One region of the Pseudomonas helvetica genome, then DNA from elsewhere that is predicted to be linked to it. Evidence: predicted binding sites of a transcription regulator. Region 1 holds the regulator's gene; each other region holds the start of a gene.
The links. Region 1 encodes sigma-54, which starts transcription at its own class of promoters, with help from an activator protein. Its sites were predicted from a motif close to ANTGGCATNNANNTTGCTNT; they were not measured.
Positions count from the first base shown of each region.

Region 1 (4,939 bases):
TCGGCAAGCAACGTACGTCGAACACCAGATCGGCATCCACCGGCATGCCCCGCTTGAAGCCGAAGGATTCCACCAGAAACGCAGTGCCCGGCTCTGGCTGGTTCAAGAGGCGCAACTTGATGGTATCGCGCAACTGATACAGGTTCAGATTGGTGGTGTTGACCTTGAGGTCCGCCAGGTCGGCAATCGGTCCCAGCAGATTGGTTTCGTCATCGATGGCTTCGGCCAGCGAGCGGTTGGCGCTGCTCAGCGGGTGGCGGCGACGGGTTTCCGAGAAACGCTTGAGCAAGGTTTCTTCGTCGGCGTCCAGGTACAGCACATCGCATTGAATGTGCCGGCTGCGCACTTCTTCCAGGAGTTCCGGGAAGCGTGACAGGTGGCTCGGCAGGTTGCGCGCATCGATGGAAACCGCAACCAGCGGTTGCGCCAGTTCGGTGTGAATCAGTGCGCGCTCGGCCAGTTCCGGTAACAGGCCGGCCGGCAGGTTGTCGATGCAGTAGTAACCGTTGTCCTCCAGTACATCGAGGGCGGTACTTTTACCTGAGCCAGAACGGCCGCTGACGATGATCAAGCGCATGATTAGTGACCGTTCTGCTCGTCGAGGACAACCTGATACAGGGCTTCATTACTTTTTGCGCTGCGCAGGCGATCACGGACTTCTTTACGATCGAGCATGCTGGCGATCTGGCGCAGCAGTTCCAGGTGCGCATCGGTAGCGGCTTGCGGGACCAGCAGAACGAATAGCAGGTCGACCGGAGCGCCGTCGATGGCGTCGAAATCTATAGGAGCGTCCAGGTGCATCAAGGCACTGATGGGCGACTCGCAACCTTTGAGGCGGCAGTGGGGGATGGCGATGCCGTTGCCAAAACCGGTGGAGCCGAGTTTTTCACGGGCGACCAGACTCTCGAAGACATCCTGCATGGCCAGACCCGGCACTTCGCGGGCGATCAGGTTGGCAATTTGTTCGAGGGCTTTCTTTTTACTGCCGCCCGGCACGTTCACCAAAGAACGGCCGGGGGTCAGGATGTTTTCAAGTCGGATCATGGGTTGGGAGTGTTAACGACCGGTCGCGCCCTGGAGGAGGCTCTGGGTCTTTTCCTTATGCTTTTTGAGTTGTTTATCCAGCTTGTCGGTCAGGGCGTCGATCGCGGCATACATGTCGTTATGCTCAGCGTTGGCGACCACTTCTCCACCGGGGATATGCAGCGTGGCTTCGATTTTCTGCAGCAGCTTCTCGACGGTCAACGTGACCTGCACATTGGTGATCTTGTCGAAATGCCTTTCTAATCGGTCGAGCTTTTCGCCGATGTAGATGCGCAGGGGTTCGGTCACTTCCAGTTGGTGTCCACTGATGTTGACTTGCATACAGCTTCTCCTTCGTTGCCAGTGCATAAGGCGGCAGGCTGGCTTGCCTGCCACTAGAGCGTGTCCGAAAAGCTTTCGAACACACCCTGGAACGCTATGGCGTAGCCCGTCACATCAACCGCTTGCGTTCGCTCGAAGGCGCGATCCCCAGGGACTCGCGGTACTTGGCGACGGTGCGGCGGGCCACCTGAATGCCTTGTGCCTCCAGTAAACCAGCGATCTTGCTGTCACTCAACGGCTTTTTCTGATTTTCCGCTGCAACCAGTTTTTTGATGATTGCGCGGATCGCTGTGGACGAGCATTCGCCGCCTTCAGAGGTGCTGACATGGCTGGAGAAAAAGTATTTCAGTTCATAAATACCGCGTGGGGTATGCATGAATTTTTGCGTGGTCACCCGTGAAATCGTCGACTCGTGCATGCCGACCGCTTCAGCGATGTCATGCAGGACCAAAGGCTTCATGGCCTCATCGCCGTACTCAAGGAAGCCGCGCTGGTGCTCGACGATCTGGGTAGCGACTTTCATCAGGGTTTCGTTGCGGCTTTGCAGGCTCTTGATGAACCAGCGCGCTTCCTGCAACTGATTGCGCATGAAGGTGTTGTCGGCGCTGGTGTCGGCGCGGCGGACAAAGCCGGCGTATTGCGGGTTGACGCGCAGGCGCGGAACCGACTCCTGGTTCAACTCCACCAGCCAGCGCTCGTTGTCTTTGCGCACGATGACGTCGGGAACGACGTACTCGGCTTCGCTGGACTCGATTTGCGAGCCTGGACGCGGATTCAGGCTTTGCACCAGTTCGATGACCTGGCGTAGCTCATCTTCCTTGAGCTTCATGCGGCGCATCAGTTGGCTGTAGTCGCGGCTGCCCAGCAGGTCGATGTAATCGATGACGAGGCGCTTGGCCTCAGCCAGCCAAGGGGTCTTGGCGGGCAATTGACGCAGTTGCAGCGACAGGCATTCGCTGAGGTTGCGTGCGCCGATACCGGCCGGCTCGAATTGCTGGATGCGATGCAGGACGGCTTCGATCTCGTCGAGCTCGATGTCCAGTTCCGGATCGAAGGCTTCGAGGATTTCCTCGAGGGTTTCGTCCAGGTAGCCCTGATTGTTGATGCAATCGATCAGGGTCACCGCGATCAGTCGATCGGTGTCGGACATCGGTGCCAGGTTCAATTGCCAGAGCAGATGACTCTGCAGGCTTTCGCCGGCGGAAGTGCGAGTGGTGAAGTCCCATTCGTCGTCATCGTTGCTCGGCAGGCTGCTGGCGCTGGTCTGGTAAACGTCTTCCCAGGCGGTGTCGACCGGCAGTTCGTTAGGGATGCGCTCATTCCAGTCGCCTTCCTCAAGGTTGTCTACCGTCGGCGCGGTTTCCTGGTAGGAGGGTTCCTGGATGTCGGTGTTGGGTTTCTGCTCGATATTGTCCGCCATCGGGTCGGCGTTATCGAAGTCGTCGCCTTCTTCCTGGCGTTCGAGCATTGGATTGGACTCCAGTGCCTCCTGGATTTCCTGTTGCAGGTCCAGGGTCGACAATTGGAGCAGGCGGATGGCCTGTTGCAGCTGCGGTGTCATCGTCAGCTGCTGGCCCATTCTCAAGACTAGCGATGGTTTCATGGCAGGGGCTTAACACCTTATTCGCCGGCGCACATGCGCCATCCACTACAGGGCGCCGGAGCGCCAAACATAAGCAAATTATATGCCTGAAACTGAAGTGTTTGCCTAGAGCGCTGTAACAATAAATACGTATAGTTTTATTGGGGCAAGCGCTCCGGCGACTGACCAGACACCTCAGTGCTTACAGGCGGAACTCATGGCCCAGATACACTTCCTTGACCAGGTCGTTGGCCAGGATGGTTTCGGCGTCGCCTTCGGCGATCAATTGACCGTCGTTGACGATGTAGGCGGTTTCGCAGATGTCCAGGGTTTCACGGACGTTGTGGTCCGTGATCAGCACGCCGATACCCTTGGCCTTGAGGTGATGAATGATCTGCTTGATGTCGCCCACCGAAATCGGGTCCACGCCGGCGAAAGGTTCGTCGAGCAGGATGAATTTCGGTGCCGTGGCCAGGGCGCGAGCGATTTCCACACGGCGACGTTCGCCACCGGAAAGGCTCATGCCGAGGTTGTCGCGGATATGGTTGATGTGGAATTCCTGCAACAGGCTTTCCAGCTCTTTGCGACGACCGGCCTTGTCGAGTTCCTTGCGGGTCTCGAGGATGGCCATGATGTTGTCGGCGACCGAGAGTTTGCGGAAGATCGACGCTTCTTGTGGCAGATAGCCAATACCCGCTCGTGCACGACCGTGCATTGGCTGGTGGCTGACGTCCAGGTCGTCGATCAGTACGCGCCCCTGATCGGCCTGGACCAGGCCCACGATCATGTAGAAGCAGGTTGTCTTGCCGGCACCGTTCGGGCCAAGCAGGCCGACGATCTGGCCGCTGTCGATCGACAGGCTGACGTCACGCACGACCTGGCGGCTCTTGTAGCTCTTGGCCAGATGCTGGGCTTTCAGAGTTGCCATTACTGGGCCTTCTGCTCGTCGGTTTTCTTTTTCGGCTGGATCACCATATCGACCCGTGGGCGCGGCGCAGTGACCGAGGCACCGGTAGCGCGGCCTGCGTTAGCAACCTGCTTGACGGTGTCGTAGACGATTTTCTCGCCTTCGGTGGTGTTGCCTTCGTTGATCACCTTGGCACGGTCGATCAGTACGATGCGGTTTTGCGCGGCATGGTACTGGATAGTCACCCCGTAGCCCTGGACGGGTTTGGTGTCGGTCGGCTTTTGCAACTGCTCGAAATACGCCAGGTTGCCCACCGAGGTCACGACATCGATATCGCCGGCCTTGGTGCGGGTGATGGTCACGGTGTTGCCTTTGATGATCATCGAGCCCTGGGTAATGATCACGTCACCTTTGTAGGTGGCCACGCCATTCTTGTCGTCCAGCTGAGCATCGTCAGCCTGAATGCGAATGGGTTGCTGGCTATCGTTCGGCAGAGCCCAGGCGCTCACGCTTCCCAGTGCTGCGCCCAGACTGAGCAAAATAGGGAGAGTTTTAACGAGCCTCATACTGTCCTCTTACGTTCGATAGCAGGTGTATCCTGCTGTCTTTCAAATACGCTTTCATTCCGTTACCAGTCGATACACCACCAGCGCCGTCGATTCTAACGGCTTGCTGGGTCTGCGCATATTGCTGTTGCGGGAATACCGTCATACGACTACTGGTAATCAGCATCGGGCGGTTCTGCTCGTCCGTGCGTGCGATACGTACCGAGTCGATCAATTCAACTTCAGTGCCGCCTGAATTGACCTCGCCACGCTTGCTCTGGATGTGCCAGGGGTACGCGGTGCCCCGATACATGTTCAGGTCGGGGTTGGTCAGCAGGGTGATGTCGGTTGCTTTGACGTGCTCGACCTTGTCGGATGTCAGGTCATACTGCAATTTGCCATCGGGCAGGTACTGCACGCTGTGGGCGTTGATGGCGTAGTAGTCGATCTGGCTCTCGTCGACGTGCGCTACCGGCTTGTCGAGAAAGCGTTCCGGGCTGATGTTCCAGTAGCCAACGGCCGCGAGCAACGCGGCAATGA
Region 1 covers NZ_CP150917.1:5,281,762-5,286,700, reverse strand. Annotated here, with positions in the region: gene rapZ (RNase adapter RapZ) at 1-577, opposite strand, end outside; gene ptsN (PTS IIA-like nitrogen regulatory protein PtsN) at 580-1,044, opposite strand; gene raiA (ribosome-associated translation inhibitor RaiA) at 1,057-1,365, opposite strand; gene AABM55_RS24460 (RNA polymerase factor sigma-54) at 1,475-2,968, opposite strand; gene lptB (LPS export ABC transporter ATP-binding protein) at 3,150-3,875, opposite strand; gene lptA (lipopolysaccharide transport periplasmic protein LptA) at 3,875-4,420, opposite strand; gene lptC (LPS export ABC transporter periplasmic protein LptC) at 4,407-4,939, opposite strand, start outside.

Region 2 (4,939 bases), 3.0 Mb from region 1:
GACCGACACTGCCGCGACGTTCTTCAACTGCACGTTGCCAGAGCCGGCCGGCACCTTGATGCCGAACTGCGAGAGCATGTTGTTGAAGGTCTGCAGGGTGAACGGGGTTTGCGTGGTCTGGTCACCCGTGCCGTTAAGCCCGACGACCAGGCCGTAGCCGATCAATTGGTTGGAACGCACGCCCGAAATACTGGCGATGTCCTTCAACCGCTCGGCCTGAACGCCGAGGGAGGTGGACAGCAACAACACGGCCGCCATCAGGTGCTTGAAATTAAACATGAGTCGTTTCATCACCTAGAAAGGGAACAGCGGGCTTAGGAAGAAACGGTCGAACCAGCCTGGCTGACTCGCGTCGGCAAACGAACCGGTGCCCGAATAGGTGATCCGTGCATCAGCGATACGCGTCGACGGCACCGTGTTATCGGTAGCGATATCGTCTGCCCGGACCAGACCGGCAATGCGCACCAGCTCATCACCGGTGTTGAGGGTCATCCACTTCTCGCCACGCACGGCAATGATGCCGTTGGGCAGCACGTCGGCAACGGTGACGGTGATCGAACCGACCAGACTGTTGCCCTGCCCTGCCTTGCTGTCGCCCTTGGTGGCGCGGTCACCGTTGTAATTGGCACCCAGACTCAGCGGACTGTTGGCGGCCGGGGTGCCACCAAACAACGAGGTCAGACCGATTCCGGCCTTGCTGGTCTTGTCCACCTGGGAGTTGGCGTTTTTACTGGCCTGGGTCTTCTCGTTCAGGGTGATGGTGATGATGTCACCGACCCGGAACGCCTTGCGGTCGCTGTACAGGTTCTGCTCGAAACCGGCCTGATAGATCGAGCCGTTGTTCGCCGCTGCAGGCAGCGGTGTACGAGGCAACACGGGCGCGTAGTACGGGTCATTGGGCTTCGGCGTCGGACCGACGCAGCCCGCGAGCACGGCGATCCCACTCAATGCGAGAACAGATACAAAGCGATTCATGACCCTACCTCACGGTGTTGCAGGCGGCTTCATGCCGCCTCATAGACTTGATTACAGATTCTGCGTTACGAACGAGAGCATCTGGTCGGCGGTAGAAATCACCTTGGAGTTCATCTCGTAAGCGCGTTGAGTGGTGATCATGTTGACCATCTCTTCAACGGTGCTGACGTTGGAGGTTTCCAGGGTGTTCTGCAGCGTGGTACCAAAACCGTTCAGGCCCGGCGTACCGATTTGCGGCGCGCCACTGGCGGCGGTTTCCTGGAACAGGTTGTTGCCCATCGCCTGCAGACCGGCCGGGTTGATGAAGTCGGCGGTTTGCAGGTTGCCGATCACTTGCGCGGCAGCAGCGCCTGGAACGGTGATCGACACGGTGCCGTCACGACCGACGGTGAAGGTCTGTGCATTGTTCGGAATGACGATGGCCGGTTCCAGGGCAAAGCCGCTGGCGTTGACGATCTGGCCATTGGAGTCCAGGTGGAACGTACCGTCACGGGTGTAGGCGGTGGTGCCATCCGGCTGCAGGATCTGGAAGAAACCGCGACCGTCGACCGCCATGTCCAGCGGTTGGTCGGTGGTTTGCAGGCTACCGGCGGTGAAGTTTTTCTGAGTGCCGACAATGCGCACACCGGTACCCAATTGCAGACCCGACGGCAGTGCGCTGTCCTGGGTCGACTGGGCGCCTGGCTGACGCTTGATCTGGTACAACAAGTCCTGGAACTCGGCACGGTCACGCTTGAAACCCGTGGTCGATACGTTTGCCAGGTTGTTGGAAATAGTCGTCAGGTTGGTGTCCTGGGCGGACAGACCTGTTTTGGCAACCCATAGAGCCGGAAGCATTCAATTCTCCTCGTGCGCCTGTTTTACGGCGCGACGTTCTGATAATTAGCTGATCTGCAAGACCCGAGCCATGGCCTGGTCGTCGTCTTTGGCGGTGTTCATCATCTTGATGTGCAGCTCGAATTGCTTGGACAAGGCCAACACCGAAGTCATCTCTTCAACGGCATTGACGTTGCTCGACTCAAGGAAGCCCGACACCAGTTGCACATTGGCATCGACCGGTGCCGGCTTGCCGTCTGCGGTGTTGATCGAACCGTCCAGCCCCTTGGTCATGTTCTTGATGTCCGGGTTGACCAGCTTGATGCGGTCGATTTCTGCGATGACGCGCGGACCTTCACCCATTGACCGAATGCTGATGGTGCCGTCCTGGCCGACTTCGATTTTCTGCTCGGGCGGCACGGCAATCGGGCCACCGTTGCCCATGACCGGCATGCCGTTGCCGGCGCGCAACACGCCCAAGGCGTCGACATTCAGGCTGCCGGTGCGCACATAGCTTTCACCACCGCTCGGATTCTGTACGGCAATCCAGCCGCTGCCCTGAACCGCTACATCAAGGTCGCGACCGGTTTCAATCATCGCGCCTGGAGAGAAGTCGGTGGCCGGACGTTCGGACAGGGCAAACGCTCGCGCCGGAAAGCTGTCGCCAAACACCGGCATCGACCGCGCCTGCTCCAGGTCTTTCTGAAAACCGTTGGTGGAGATGTTCGCCAGGTTGTTGGCATGAGCCTTTTGCGCCAGTGCGTTCTGGCTGGCGCCGGTCATTGCCACATAAAGGTACTTGTCCACAGTCTTTCCTCTGCATGTCGGACGTTTGCCGCCCACCGCTGTACTGTTGAGCCTCAAGCAATTTGCAGACCAACTTTCACGCAGGGGTTCGAAGCCCTATAAACAAAGGACTTGAGAGGAATTGGAGGAGAATGGGCAATGGCATCAAAGACGAAAAACCGGCGCGGTTATGCCGCTTACGGCAAGTGTCGGCCTTTTACACGCGACACATTCACCGTGGCGAGGGAGCTTGCTCCCGCTGGGCTGCAAAGCAGCCCCAAAAACAACAATGAAGTTCCAGCAGGCATTACCCGCCGACGGAAGTTGCGGCCGCTTCGCGCCCGAGCGGGAGCAAGCTCCCTCGCCACAAAGAGCTCGTCCATCACAGGCTATGCGCCCGGTTCTTTACCGACTTCGTATTCACGCAGTTTGTTGGCGATGGTGGTATGAGAAACCCCGAGGCGCTTGCCCAACAGGCGACTGCTCGGGTACTCGGAATACAACCGCTCCAGCACCGCCTTTTCGAAACGCCCGACAATCTCGTCCAGCCCGCCTTCCAGCGAGAAATCCCCCAGAGGCTGGCGCACGCCGTAATCCGGCAGGCGAATATGCTCCGCCTTGACCGTGCCGCCGTCACACAGCGAAACCGCCTGAAACAGCACGTTCTCCAACTGCCGGACATTGCCCGGCCAGTGGTAATGACTGAGCCGCTCCATCGCCGCCGGTGCCAGCTTCGGTAGTGGACAACCAATCTGCCGACTGGCCTGATCGAGAAAGTGCTCGACCAGCGGCGTCAGACCGTCGAGGCATTCACGCAGCGGCGGGATGTGCAGCGAAAGCACATTCAATCGATGGTAAAGATCCTGACGGAATTCACCGCTGGCACACAGTTCAGACAAATCGACCTGGGTGGCGCAGATCACCCGCACATCCAGGTAAACCTCTTCATCGCTGCCGACCCGGCGGAAGCAACCGTCCTGCAAGAACCGCAGCAATTTCACCTGCAAGCGCGGACTCATTTCCCCGACACCATCGAGAAACAGCGTACCGCCCGCCGTCAGTTCCAGCAGCCCGAGCTTGCCTTCGGCGCGCGCCCCTTCGAACGCCCCTGGGCCATAACCGAACAGCTCGGTCTCGGCCATCGATTCTGGTAACCCGGCACAGTTGAGCGCCATCAACGGCGACTGTCCACGCGGGCTGGCCAGATGGCAGGCGCGCGCCAACAGTTCTTTACCGGTGCCAGTCTCGCCCTCGATCAGCAGTGGCGCATCCAGTGGCGCCATGCGCCGCGCTTCACGCACCACCGCGGCCATGACTTTGGAGCTCTGGAAAATGCTGTCGAAACCGCGCAACTCCTGCTTGCGCACGTTATAGATGCGTTCGCCGACCCGGTCCGCCCGGTGCAACGTCAGCACCGCACCAGCCATGGCCTCGCTGTCGTCATGCTCCGATTGCAACGGCGCGATATCGGCGAGGAACACGTCGCCTTTGACCTTGACCCGCAAGCCATTGATCCGCGATTTATTGGCGCGAACCAGCTCCGGCAGATCGAAGTCCTCGGCATACCGCGACAAGGGAATCCCCGGCACCTCGTCCACCCGCACCCCGAGCAATTGCGCGGCGGCACGGTTGGCCGCGACGATCGAGCCGCCCATGTCGATCGACAGCACCGGAAACTCCAGCGCGCCGAGCAAGGCGTTCAGCTCCATGTGCCGACGCTCGCTGGGCATCAGCCCTACGCGCTTGACGCCAAACACACCGGTGATGGCCTCGAACTTCGGACGCAGTGCCTGGAACTGAAGGTTGATCAGGTTCGGGCAATGCAGATAGATCGCGTTGCCATGCTCGCCGCCGACCTCACCCCGGGCGACGTTGATCCCGTACTCCACCAGCAGGTTGAGAATGTCGCGCAGGATACCGATGCGGTTCTGGCAGTGGACTTTGATACGCATATAAAGGCCCGAACGGTGGTAAATGAGGCGCATGGCGAGGATTTTTCTGCCGAGGCGCAAAGTTTGTTGTCAAGATTATGTGACAGCCCAGGGCCTTTTAAAACCAGAAAATCTCAATACCTACGCCACAGCCGCCCATCCGTAACGAATACTTTACGAAAATCAGGGAATTCTCCTACGCGCAACGCTCCAAACCTGCTGCAAGGTCGCACACTTCGGGTTATCTCTAGGTCCATAGGCAACAGACATAACAAGAACGTATCCCTTTGCAGGAGAGCAGCATGAAGCAGACGCAATACGTGGCCCGCGAGCCCGATGCGCAAGGTTTTATTCACTACACCGCTGAAGAACATGCAGTGTGGAACACGCTGATCACTCGCCAGCTGAAAGTGCTCGAGGGTCGTGCGTGC
Region 2 covers NZ_CP150917.1:1,861,443-1,866,381, reverse strand. Annotated here, with positions in the region: gene AABM55_RS08440 (flagellar basal body P-ring protein FlgI) at 1-279, opposite strand, end outside; gene flgH (flagellar basal body L-ring protein FlgH) at 295-975, opposite strand; gene flgG (flagellar basal-body rod protein FlgG) at 1,027-1,812, opposite strand; gene AABM55_RS08425 (flagellar basal body rod protein FlgF) at 1,858-2,598, opposite strand; gene AABM55_RS08420 (sigma-54-dependent transcriptional regulator) at 2,967-4,529, opposite strand; gene phhA (phenylalanine 4-monooxygenase) at 4,811-4,939, shown strand, end outside.
Region 2: a site for sigma-54 is predicted at 2,653-2,672, ahead of AABM55_RS08425 (flagellar basal body rod protein FlgF). Genes of this name have one in related genera too.

Region 3 (4,939 bases), 3.1 Mb from region 1:
CTCAAGGCCAAGCCCGACGGCTTCCTCGATCAGCAGGCCTTCGAGGCCCTTGGGGCAAGTGAGGAAGAGTTCGTAACGATCCGACATGGGAGTTCCAGGGCCTTTAGCAATAAGTGAACGGGCAACGCATTGACCGCTCGGTTTTCAATCAAGCGCTTTTCTTGAAGAGCGCTCGCGTGGCACGAAAGTGTGCCGCCCCACCCTGGCCGCTCACCCAACCAACCGGTTGAATGAGCTTAGATGCCAGGGCAGATAAAAAATTCTGTGCAACAAAATGTCATAACTCGACCCTTCGTCGAATAGTACCCGAGTGCAACGGGTGGACATTTTTACTCAATCATTAGCCTCATCATCCAGTGAAAGGCTGATCATAGCGAGCTTTGGTCAATGAACACGGGAATTACATCGTGTTACTTATGGCCTTAGCATCATTATCGTTACGTCCTTATGACAAAACGATCATTCCCTCGATGTGACGCATTGGTTAGAACTCAACACAGGTTGACGCCGCAACGACGTCAACACCTTGGCTCGTGACGCCGGCAGCGAGCCACCAACGGCAGAAATTTTTCTGCCTGACCTCAATCGAGGTCGACGCGACAAATACAGTCAACAAGTGAGGGAAACACCCTATGAGAAGACTTAAGCGTGATCCGTTGGAAAGAGCATTTTTGCGCGGATATCAATATGGCGTTGGTGGAAAATCCCGTGAGCTTTGCCCCTTTACTCTACCGTCGGTACGCCAAGCCTGGATCAACGGCTGGCGAGAAGGACGCGGCGACAACTGGGACGGTATGACCGGCACTGCGGGAATCCATAGACTCAACGAACTTCACGCCGTCGGCTAAAACAGGGCACACACTCCGACACGAAAATCTGAATATGTAACGACTTAACCACGCACGTCCTCTCCGGACGGCGGGCTTCGGCCCAGGGGCTCCTTCGAGGAGCCCTTTTTTATTCCTGCAATCAACTCAAAACCAACGATGAAATACTGTGTGGCGAGGGAGCTTGCTCCCGCTGGGCAGCGAAGCGGCCCCTATCCAGACACCGCGTTATTCCTGATGCACCGCATTTGCTGATTTTAGGGCCGCTTCGCGCCCCAGCGGGAGCAAGCTCCCTCGCCACAAAGGCCTCTCGCCACGTGGGTTGGGGTTATCTCAGGGCGGCGATGGCATCCACCGATTCGCGAATCAACGCAGGGCCTTTGTAAATGAAGCCAGAGTAGAGCTGCACCAGACTGGCGCCCGCAGCGATTTTCTCAGCCGCGTGCTTGCCTTCGGTAATACCGCCCACCGCGATGATCGGCAAACGCCCGGCCAACTCGGCTGCCAACACCTTGACCGTGTGAGTGCTCTTGTCGCGCACCGGAGCGCCGGACAAGCCGCCCGCCTCGTCACCGTATTCCATGCCTTCGACGCCTACGCGGCTCAGGGTGGTGTTGGTCGCAATCACCGCGTCCATCCCGGTGTCGATCAGCGCTTGTGCCACCTGAACGGTTTCTTCGTCAGTCATGTCCGGTGCAATCTTGATCGCCAGCGGTACACGCTTGCCGTGGCGTTGAGCCAGATCTTCCTGACGCTGACGCAAGGCTTCGAGCAGTTGCTTGAGCGAATCACCAAATTGCAGGCTGCGCAGGCCCGGGGTGTTCGGCGAGCTGACGTTGACCGTCACGTAACTGGCGTGGGCGTAAACCTTGTCCAGGCAGATCAGGTAGTCGTCGACCGCACGCTCAACCGGCGTATCGAAGTTCTTGCCGATGTTGATCCCCAGCACGCCCTTGTATTTGGCCGCTGCCACACGCGCCAGCAGATGATCGACGCCGAGGTTGTTGAACCCCATGCGGTTGATGATCGCCTCGGCTTGCGGCAAGCGGAAAATCCGTGGCTTTGGATTGCCCGGTTGCGGACGCGGGGTGATGGTGCCGATTTCAACGAAGCCAAAACCCAATTGCGCAAACCCATCGATCGCTGCGCCGTTCTTGTCCAGACCGGCCGCCAGCCCCACCGGATTCGGGAAGTCCAGGCCCATGACATTCACTGGCAACTGCGCTGGCGCCTTGCACAGCAAGCCATTGAGACCCAAACGCCCACCTGCGCCGATCAGGTCCAGGGACAGATCGTGGGAGGTTTCCGGGGAGAGTTTGAACAACAGTTGGCGGGCCAGGGTATACATGGGCGGATTTGACTCGGTTGGCGGCGAAATAAGGCGGCGATTATAGCCGTGCATCGGGGTCGCAAGCGAGGTGCGTGATGAAATCAGCCATCAGTGCAGGCCGTGTGAAAACGTAGCGAGCGAAGGCAAGACAAGGCAAAAACAGGCGAGGAAGCGGAGTTTACGGGTTGTAAATGAGCATTCCGAGCCTGTTTTTAACGCAGGATTGTCGAGTGCAGTAGTTTTCACACGGCCTGCATGGCATATGCCTTGCACTGGTACTCACATCGGCACCCATGCCAATGGCGGGATGCGTGCCAGGTAACGATTAAAAAGGACAACGGCGTCGTCACCTGGCCTGGTTTGCACTTGGGGCCTGGGTACGGCGCTTTTTTCATGCAAGGTGCTTATGTGATGACTGAACCTGAAGCAGGACCGCTGGCCTGGGTCAATGGCAGCGATGCCCCGGAAAAGACCGCGATCAACCTCGGTTTCATGGCCCTGAGCGACTGCGCATCCGTGGTGGTTGCGGCGACTCAGGGCTTCGCCCAACCCTACGGGTTGACCCTGAACCTCAAGCGCCAGTCGTCGTGGGCCAACCTGCGGGACAAACTGGTCAGCGGTGAACTGGATGCCGCCCACAGCCTCTATGGTTTGATCTATGCGGTGCATCTGGGCATCGGCGGCGTCGCCGCGACGGACATGGCCGTGCTGATGGGGCTGAACCAGAACGGCCAGAGCATCAACCTTTCTCATGGCCTGCAAGCGCTGGGCGTGACCGGTCCTGAAGCGCTGGAACGTCACGTGCACCAAAGTCGCCCAAAACTCACCTTCGCCCAGACCTTCCCCACTGGCACCCACGCCATGTGGTTGTATTACTGGCTGGCGAGCCAGGGCATCCATCCGTTGCAGGATGTCGACAGCGTCGTGGTGCCACCGCCACAAATGGTCGCGCACTTGCAGGCCGGACGGATCGACGGTTTCTGCGTCGGCGAACCCTGGAGCGCCAGTGCGGTGAAGCAGAACCTCGGCTTCACCCTGGCGACAAGCCAGACCATCTGGCCCGACCACCCGGAAAAAGTCCTCGGCTGCACCCGCGCCTTCGTCGAGCAATACCCGAACACCGCACGGGCACTGGTCATGGCGATCCTGGAGGCCAGTCGCTTCATCGAGCAAAGTACCGAAAACCGCCGCAGCACCGCGCAACTATTGAGTGCTGCCGAATACCTGGATGCACCGCTCGACTGCATCGAACCGCGCTTGCTGGGCGATTATGCCGACGGCCTGGGCAATCGCTGGCAGGACCCTCACGCGTTGCGCTTCCATGGCGGTGGCGACGTCAACCTGCCGTACCTTTCCGACGGCATGTGGTTCATGACTCAATTCCGGCGCTGGGGCCTGCTGCGCGAAGACCCGGACTATCTGCAGGTGGCGCGTCAGGTCCAGCAACTTGGTGTCTATCGCGATGCCGCCAGTGCGCTGGGCATCGCGGCCCGGGATCAGGAAATGCGCAGCAGCCAGTTGATCGACGGTAAAATATGGAATGGCTCGGACCCGGCGGCGTATGCCCGCAGCTTCAAGCTGCACGCCATGGCCGACACCCCCGCTCTTCTCGCCCGCCGCTGACAGGAGGCTGCAAATATGTTGCGTATCCTGCTGATCAACGACACCGCGAAAAAGGTCGGGCGGCTCAAGGCCGCGCTGACCGAAGCCGGGTTTGAGGTGATCGATGAATCAGGCCTGACCATCGACCTGCCTGCGCGCGTCGAAACGGTGCGTCCGGACGTGATCCTGATCGATACCGAGTCACCGAGCCGTGATGTGCTGGAGCAAGTGGTGCTGGTCAGCCGCGACCAGCCACGGCCCATCGTGATGTTCACCGACGAGCACGACCCGGACGTGATGCGCCAGGCAATCAAGTCCGGCGTCAGCGCCTACATCGTCGAAGGCATTCATGCCGCGCGCCTGCAACCGATCCTCGACGTGGCCATGGCACGCTTTGAAAGCGATCAGGCCTTGCGTGCCCAACTCCAGGCCCGCGACCAGCAACTGGCCGAGCGCAAGCGCATTGAACTGGCCAAGGGCTTGCTGATGAAAATGAAGGACTGCAATGAAGAACAGGCCTACACCCTGATGCGCCGCCAGGCCATGAGCCGTCAGCAGAAGCTGATCCAGGTGGCCGAACAGATCATTGCCATGAGCGAATTGCTGGGCTGAGCCGACCTTTGTGGCGAGGGAGCTTGCTCCCGCTGGGGTGCGAAGCGCCCCCCCCAAAAACCCGCCAGCGCATAGTGTCAGTTAAAGCCCGTCAGCCAGATCACGACTGATCCGCCCGAGCGCGGACCGGCCGACGGGAGCAAGCTCCCTCGCCACAATAGCTAGTTATTGGCACAGATCTCGCTAGGTAAACCACACAGGTAACCAACGGCGGTTGCCCCACCTACGACAAAGACGTCGCATACCCCTTTCGCGCAAGTGCAGCGGGTTGCGGCGTTTTTTCGTTTTGGCCCCACAGCCCGGGGCCGGTGGTGCGGCCGTCGCGGCGCGCCACCGCAAAGCTCATGACTCCCTTCGAGACTCTTCACAGCTGAGGTGCGCGATGAATTCAAGCTTCTGGAAATCCGGCCATACCCCGACACTCTTCTCGGCCTTTCTGTATTTCGACCTGAGCTTCATGGTCTGGTACCTGCTGGGTCCACTGGCAGTGCAAATCGCCGCCGACTTGCACCTGACCACCCAGCAACGCGGGCTCGTGGTGGCCACGCCGATTCTGGCCGGGGCGTTC
Region 3 covers NZ_CP150917.1:2,147,148-2,152,086, reverse strand. Annotated here, with positions in the region: gene rlmKL (bifunctional 23S rRNA (guanine(2069)-N(7))-methyltransferase RlmK/23S rRNA (guanine(2445)-N(2))-methyltransferase RlmL) at 1-87, opposite strand, end outside; gene AABM55_RS09810 (ribosome modulation factor) at 633-848, shown strand; gene AABM55_RS09805 (quinone-dependent dihydroorotate dehydrogenase) at 1,156-2,175, opposite strand; gene AABM55_RS09800 (CmpA/NrtA family ABC transporter substrate-binding protein) at 2,569-3,780, shown strand; gene AABM55_RS09795 (ANTAR domain-containing response regulator) at 3,796-4,371, shown strand; gene AABM55_RS09790 (NarK/NasA family nitrate transporter) at 4,754-4,939, shown strand, end outside.
Region 3: a site for sigma-54 is predicted at 2,412-2,431, ahead of AABM55_RS09800 (CmpA/NrtA family ABC transporter substrate-binding protein). Genes of this name have one in related genera too.

Region 4 (4,939 bases), 960 kb from region 1:
AGGCATCGAGATAGTCGAGGCCCACCGCCAGTTTCAGATGACGCTCGGGCTTGGCCAGTTCATTGGTGACATCGAAGCTGTACCACGCGTCGTCGAGCCAGGCTTCAGCCCAGGCGTGACTGGCCAGGTGTTCGCTATTTTCGCTGAACAGATAACCCGACACATACCGCGCTGGAATCCCCAGGCTGCGCGTGCAGGCAAGAAACGCATGGGCGTGATCCTGACAGACCCCGGCGCGCCCGGCGAACGCTTGAGCGGCGCTGGTGTCGACTTCGGTGGAGCCCGGCGTGTAGGTCATGTGCTGGTTGAGGCCATGCATCAAGTCGATCAACGCTGTGCGATCGCGCCGTTGGTGACATTGCTTCTCGGCGAATGCGCGTAACGCTTCATCCGCCTCGGTCAGTCGAGTGAAACGCAAGAACGGCAGAGCTGACTGGCTCTCATGCTCGGCCTCACGCAACTCATCGATGTCCACCAGGCCTTGTGCGCCGATGATGATCGCCTCATGCGGCTCGTCCATCGTCAGCACATGCAGGATGTTGCCAAACGGATCGAGTTGCGCACGCACTGGCCGTGGCAGGTCGAGCTGCCAGCTCAGTACGTGCTGACGCTCGCTGTCGTGAGGCGTCAATCGCAAATACTGGATGCTTGCCCGCACCTGATCTTCGTAGTGATAGGTGGTCTCGTGGCTAATGGAAAGTCTCATGCAGCCTCCAGATAGGAACTGTGTATGGCGTTGCCCAACTGGCGCACCAGCGGGATGAACTCGGTCAGCCAGGCGTGCAGGCCTTCGTCGAGGATTTCGTTGATACCGGTGTAACGCAGCCGCGCATCCACTTCTGCTGCCAGACGTTGCGCAGGACGGCCATTGGTCCCCGGCAGGCTGGAGAGGATCTGGTCGATTTCCTCAGTGCAGGCACGCAGCGAACGCGGTACGTCGGCACGTAGCAGCAACAGCTCGGCGACGTGCCTCGCGCCAGGCGCGTCGCGGTAGATCTCGGTGTACGCCTCGAACGACGACAAAGCCCGCAGCAACGCACTCCACTGGTAATACGCGTGGGCCGTACCATCGCTGACCGCCTCGGCCTGATCACCGGCCATTTCGTAGCGGGCATCGAGCAGGCGTAGCGTGTTGTCGGCCCTTTCGATGAAGGTCCCCAGGCGAATGAAACGGAAGGCATCGTTGCGCATGATGGTGCCGTAGCACGCGCCCCGGAACAGGTGGGAACGTTCTTTGATCCACTCGCAGAAACGGCTCATGCCATAGCGACTGAGGCCCTGTTCGGCGATACCGCGAATCTCCAGCCAGGTTGCGTTGATGTTTTCCCACATGTCGGCAGTAATCCGCCCACGTACTGCGTGAGCACTGGCCCGCGCGGCGCCGAGACAACTGTAGATACTGGCCGGGTTCGCCGAATCCAGGGCGAAGAAGTGCAGCAAACGCTCGGCATGCAATTGACCGTGGCGCTCAAGGTAATCGTCCAGCGTGCCGGTGATCAGCAAGGGCATCGCCAATTCGTGCAGACCATCGCCGCGCCCATCCTGCGGCATCAATGACAGCGAATAACTGATGTCGAGCATCCGTGCGAGGTTTTCCGCCCGTTCCAGGTAACGCGACATCCAGTACAAATCCGAGGCGGTTCTACTTAACATGGCAGGTTTCCTTCAATCCTCGACCACCCAGGTGTCCTTGGTTCCGCCACCCTGGGACGAATTGACCACCAGGGATCCTTCGCGCAGGGCTACACGGGTAAGGCCACCGGGTACGACCCGGGTTTCGCGGCCAGACAGGACAAATGGACGCAAGTCGATGTGCCGCGGCGCGATGCCGTTTTCGACAAACGTCGGGCAGGTCGACAGGGACAACGTCGGTTGGGCGATATACGCGTGGGGCTTGGCCTTGATGCGTGCGCGGAACGCTTCGATTTCGGCGGCGGTGGCCGCGGGCCCGACCAGCATTCCGTAACCACCGGAACCCTGGGTTTCCTTGACCACCAGCTCAGGCAGGTTCGCCAACACGTGAGAAAGCTCTGACGGGTTGCGACACTGCCAGGTCGGCACGTTCTTCAGGATTGGTTCTTCGTCCAGGTAGAAACGAATCATCTCGGTCACGAACGGATAAACCGACTTGTCGTCCGCGACACCGGTGCCGATGGCATTTGCCAGCACCACATTGCCGGAGCGATAGGACGACAGCAGTCCTGGAACGCCGAGCATCGAATCCGGATTGAACGCCAACGGATCGAGGAAAGCATCGTCGAGGCGACGGTAGATCACGTCGACGGCTTTCGGCCCGTCCGTGGTGCGCATGAACACCTTGTCGTCGCGCACAAACAGGTCCGCGCCTTCCACCAGCTCCACGCCCATCTCCCGCGCCAGAAACGCGTGCTCGAAGAACGCACTGTTGAAGCGCCCGGGAGTCAGTACCACGACACTCGGATTGTCCAGCGGGCTGGAGCTTTTCAGCGTGTCGAGCAACAGGTTCGGGTAATGATCGATGGGCGCGATGCGCTGGGCGGCGAACAACTCGGGGAAGAGCCGCATCATCATCTTGCGGTCTTCGAGCATGTAGCTGACGCCACTGGGCGTGCGCAAATTGTCTTCGAGCACGTAGTACGTGCCGTCGCCATCGCGCACCAGATCGACGCCAGAGATGTGCGAATAGATATCGCGGTGCAGATCCAGCCCTTGCATGGCGAGCTGGTATTGCTCGTTGGCCAGCACTTGTTCGGCCGGGATGATGCCGGCCTTGATGATGCGCTGCTCGTGATACAGGTCGGCGAGGAACATGTTCAATGCCTTGACCCGCTGAATACAGCCGCGCTCAACGATCCGCCATTCGCTGGCGGGGATGCTGCGGGGAATGGTGTCGAAGGGAATCAGGCGCTCTGTCCCCTGCTCATCACCATAGAGCGTGAAGGTTATCCCGGCACGATGAAATAACAGATCGGCCTCGCGTCGCCGTTGTGCCAAAAGCTCGTCAGGCGTTTCAGCTAACCAACGGGCGAACTCCCGATAGTGCGGGCGGACCAGGCCGCCAGCGTCGTACATTTCATCAAAATAGGTGCGGATCATGCCGTACTCCTTGTCACCCGGACACCTGGACTTCGCAAGGCCCGTGCCAGTGGCATAAACGCTTTACTATCAATCGGTTGGCTAATCACCGAAGACACGCCGCACCAATCCTGTGCAGTAAATGCCCCAACCCGTTCGTCCCCCGCTTCATTGCGAAGCAATGCTCATGGTCAATACCCGCCTAGCCAGAGTTGATTTCACGGCCTGTGTGCGGTTGCGATCCTTTGACTTCTCAATGTCCGAAAACGAAAACGGCCAACCCTGAGGTCAGCCGTTGCTGAGTGTTGTCGCTGTTCATAGTGTTATGCGAGTAGCCCTCGTACCTCCTGCTTGACGCCCCATCCTTCGATAATCCCCCCCAAAGGCTCGACCACCGCCTCAAAGTCCTGTTCAAAGTCACCGATGCCGCCATAAGTGGCGTACATCACCTTGCTCAACTCCAAATGCCAGGCACCGTCATCACGCACGCTGACCTGCGCATTCAAGGACTCACCGCGAAAATGCCCTGCCGCCCTGCGTGCCCGCTCCTCATCCGGAAAAATGGCGTAGAACTCGATGGGATGGAACCGTGAAAAATCAAAACCGCCTTCTTTCATGCGGCGCAGCACACTGCTGCTGATGTCTTCTTGATAGGCTGTGCTCATGAAACGTCCTCCTCAAACTGATGGATAGACTTTCCGTACTCCCTGCGCCCGCAACCGAATGGTGAGGGCGATACGGCAATCAAATTGCCGCCGGGAAACAAGCATGTAGCTGACAAGACCAGACCTTAGCGATCCATTCGCTGATCTCGTTTGCAGAGTAGCCCCAAGTCAGAGTTGCTGCCAAGGCCTGTTTGCGAGTCGCATCAAGTGGTTATGCAATTGGCGTGATACTGAGAATTTCAATGCTGTTCTGATCTTTCAGGCTTTTGACCGTCGGGTCCTCGGTTCGCCCCTCCAGATCATTGAGATCGAGCTCGGCCGGAACAGGGAGGAGTTTTGAGCGAATCAATTGCGCGGCCCGCTCCATCGTGGGTTTTTGTTCGCAATCGAATTGCTCCACGGTCTGCACGCCGTGATCATCTACGAAGGTGACTTCCCACTTTTGCATCGGTGCCTCCTTGGTAAAACCCACAGATGGGCTTACAACATCTCGACCCCGAATACCGGAAAATCGTTCCTCCTGAATCCATCGGTTTGATATGAAAAAGGCCGCCGGTTGGCAGCCTCTTTGCGAAAAGCACGGCATTACTTCTCGGCGCGTGCTTTCAGGGCTTTCAAGGTATTGAAGGGTGCGTCGACCACAAACTTGTTGGCCAGCCAGGACGGCACGCTACCACCTGGTTCGGTGTGAACCTGATAGGTCACTTCGACCTGGTCCGCGCCTTTTGGAACAAGTTTCCAGAAACCCTGGACCTGGGTGACACGAACAAAGCCTTTTTCTTCAGGCAGGTAGGTCGGTACGCCTTCAAGCTTACGCGTCAGGCTGCCATCGGCGCCTTCGACAGTAGTCACGTGCAATACCGAGTCACGCGCAGTCACCGGCCATGGGGTGCTGAACTGCGTGTAGGTCCAGCTTTGATCGCCTTCGTGCTTGAGCAACTTCTGCACCTTGCACTCATGAATCCAGGCACACGCGCCAGGCACGTCTTCCTGAAGCGCGCGCAACTTGGCCACGGAGGTCTTCATTACGGTCACACCGCGGTAGGCCTTGTACTGAGACCCGGCGACTTCACTCAGGGAAACCTTGATTCCGTCCTCATCCTTGGCAGTTTTCCAGTCTTCGGCCTGGGCTGTCGTGGCCAACAGAACGGTCAAACCACACAACACAGCGATACGATGCAGCGAACCCATAGTCTTATTCCTTATTGTTGAAGTTCCGT
Region 4 covers NZ_CP150917.1:4,325,618-4,330,556, forward strand. Annotated here, with positions in the region: gene AABM55_RS20060 (transglutaminase family protein) at 1-706, opposite strand, end outside; gene AABM55_RS20065 (alpha-E domain-containing protein) at 703-1,653, opposite strand; gene AABM55_RS20070 (circularly permuted type 2 ATP-grasp protein) at 1,666-3,075, opposite strand; gene AABM55_RS20075 (ribonuclease E inhibitor RraB) at 3,378-3,719, opposite strand; gene AABM55_RS20080 (hypothetical protein) at 3,931-4,167, opposite strand; gene AABM55_RS20085 (START domain-containing protein) at 4,305-4,910, opposite strand.
Region 4: a site for sigma-54 is predicted at 3,107-3,126, ahead of AABM55_RS20070 (circularly permuted type 2 ATP-grasp protein). Genes of this name have one in related genera too.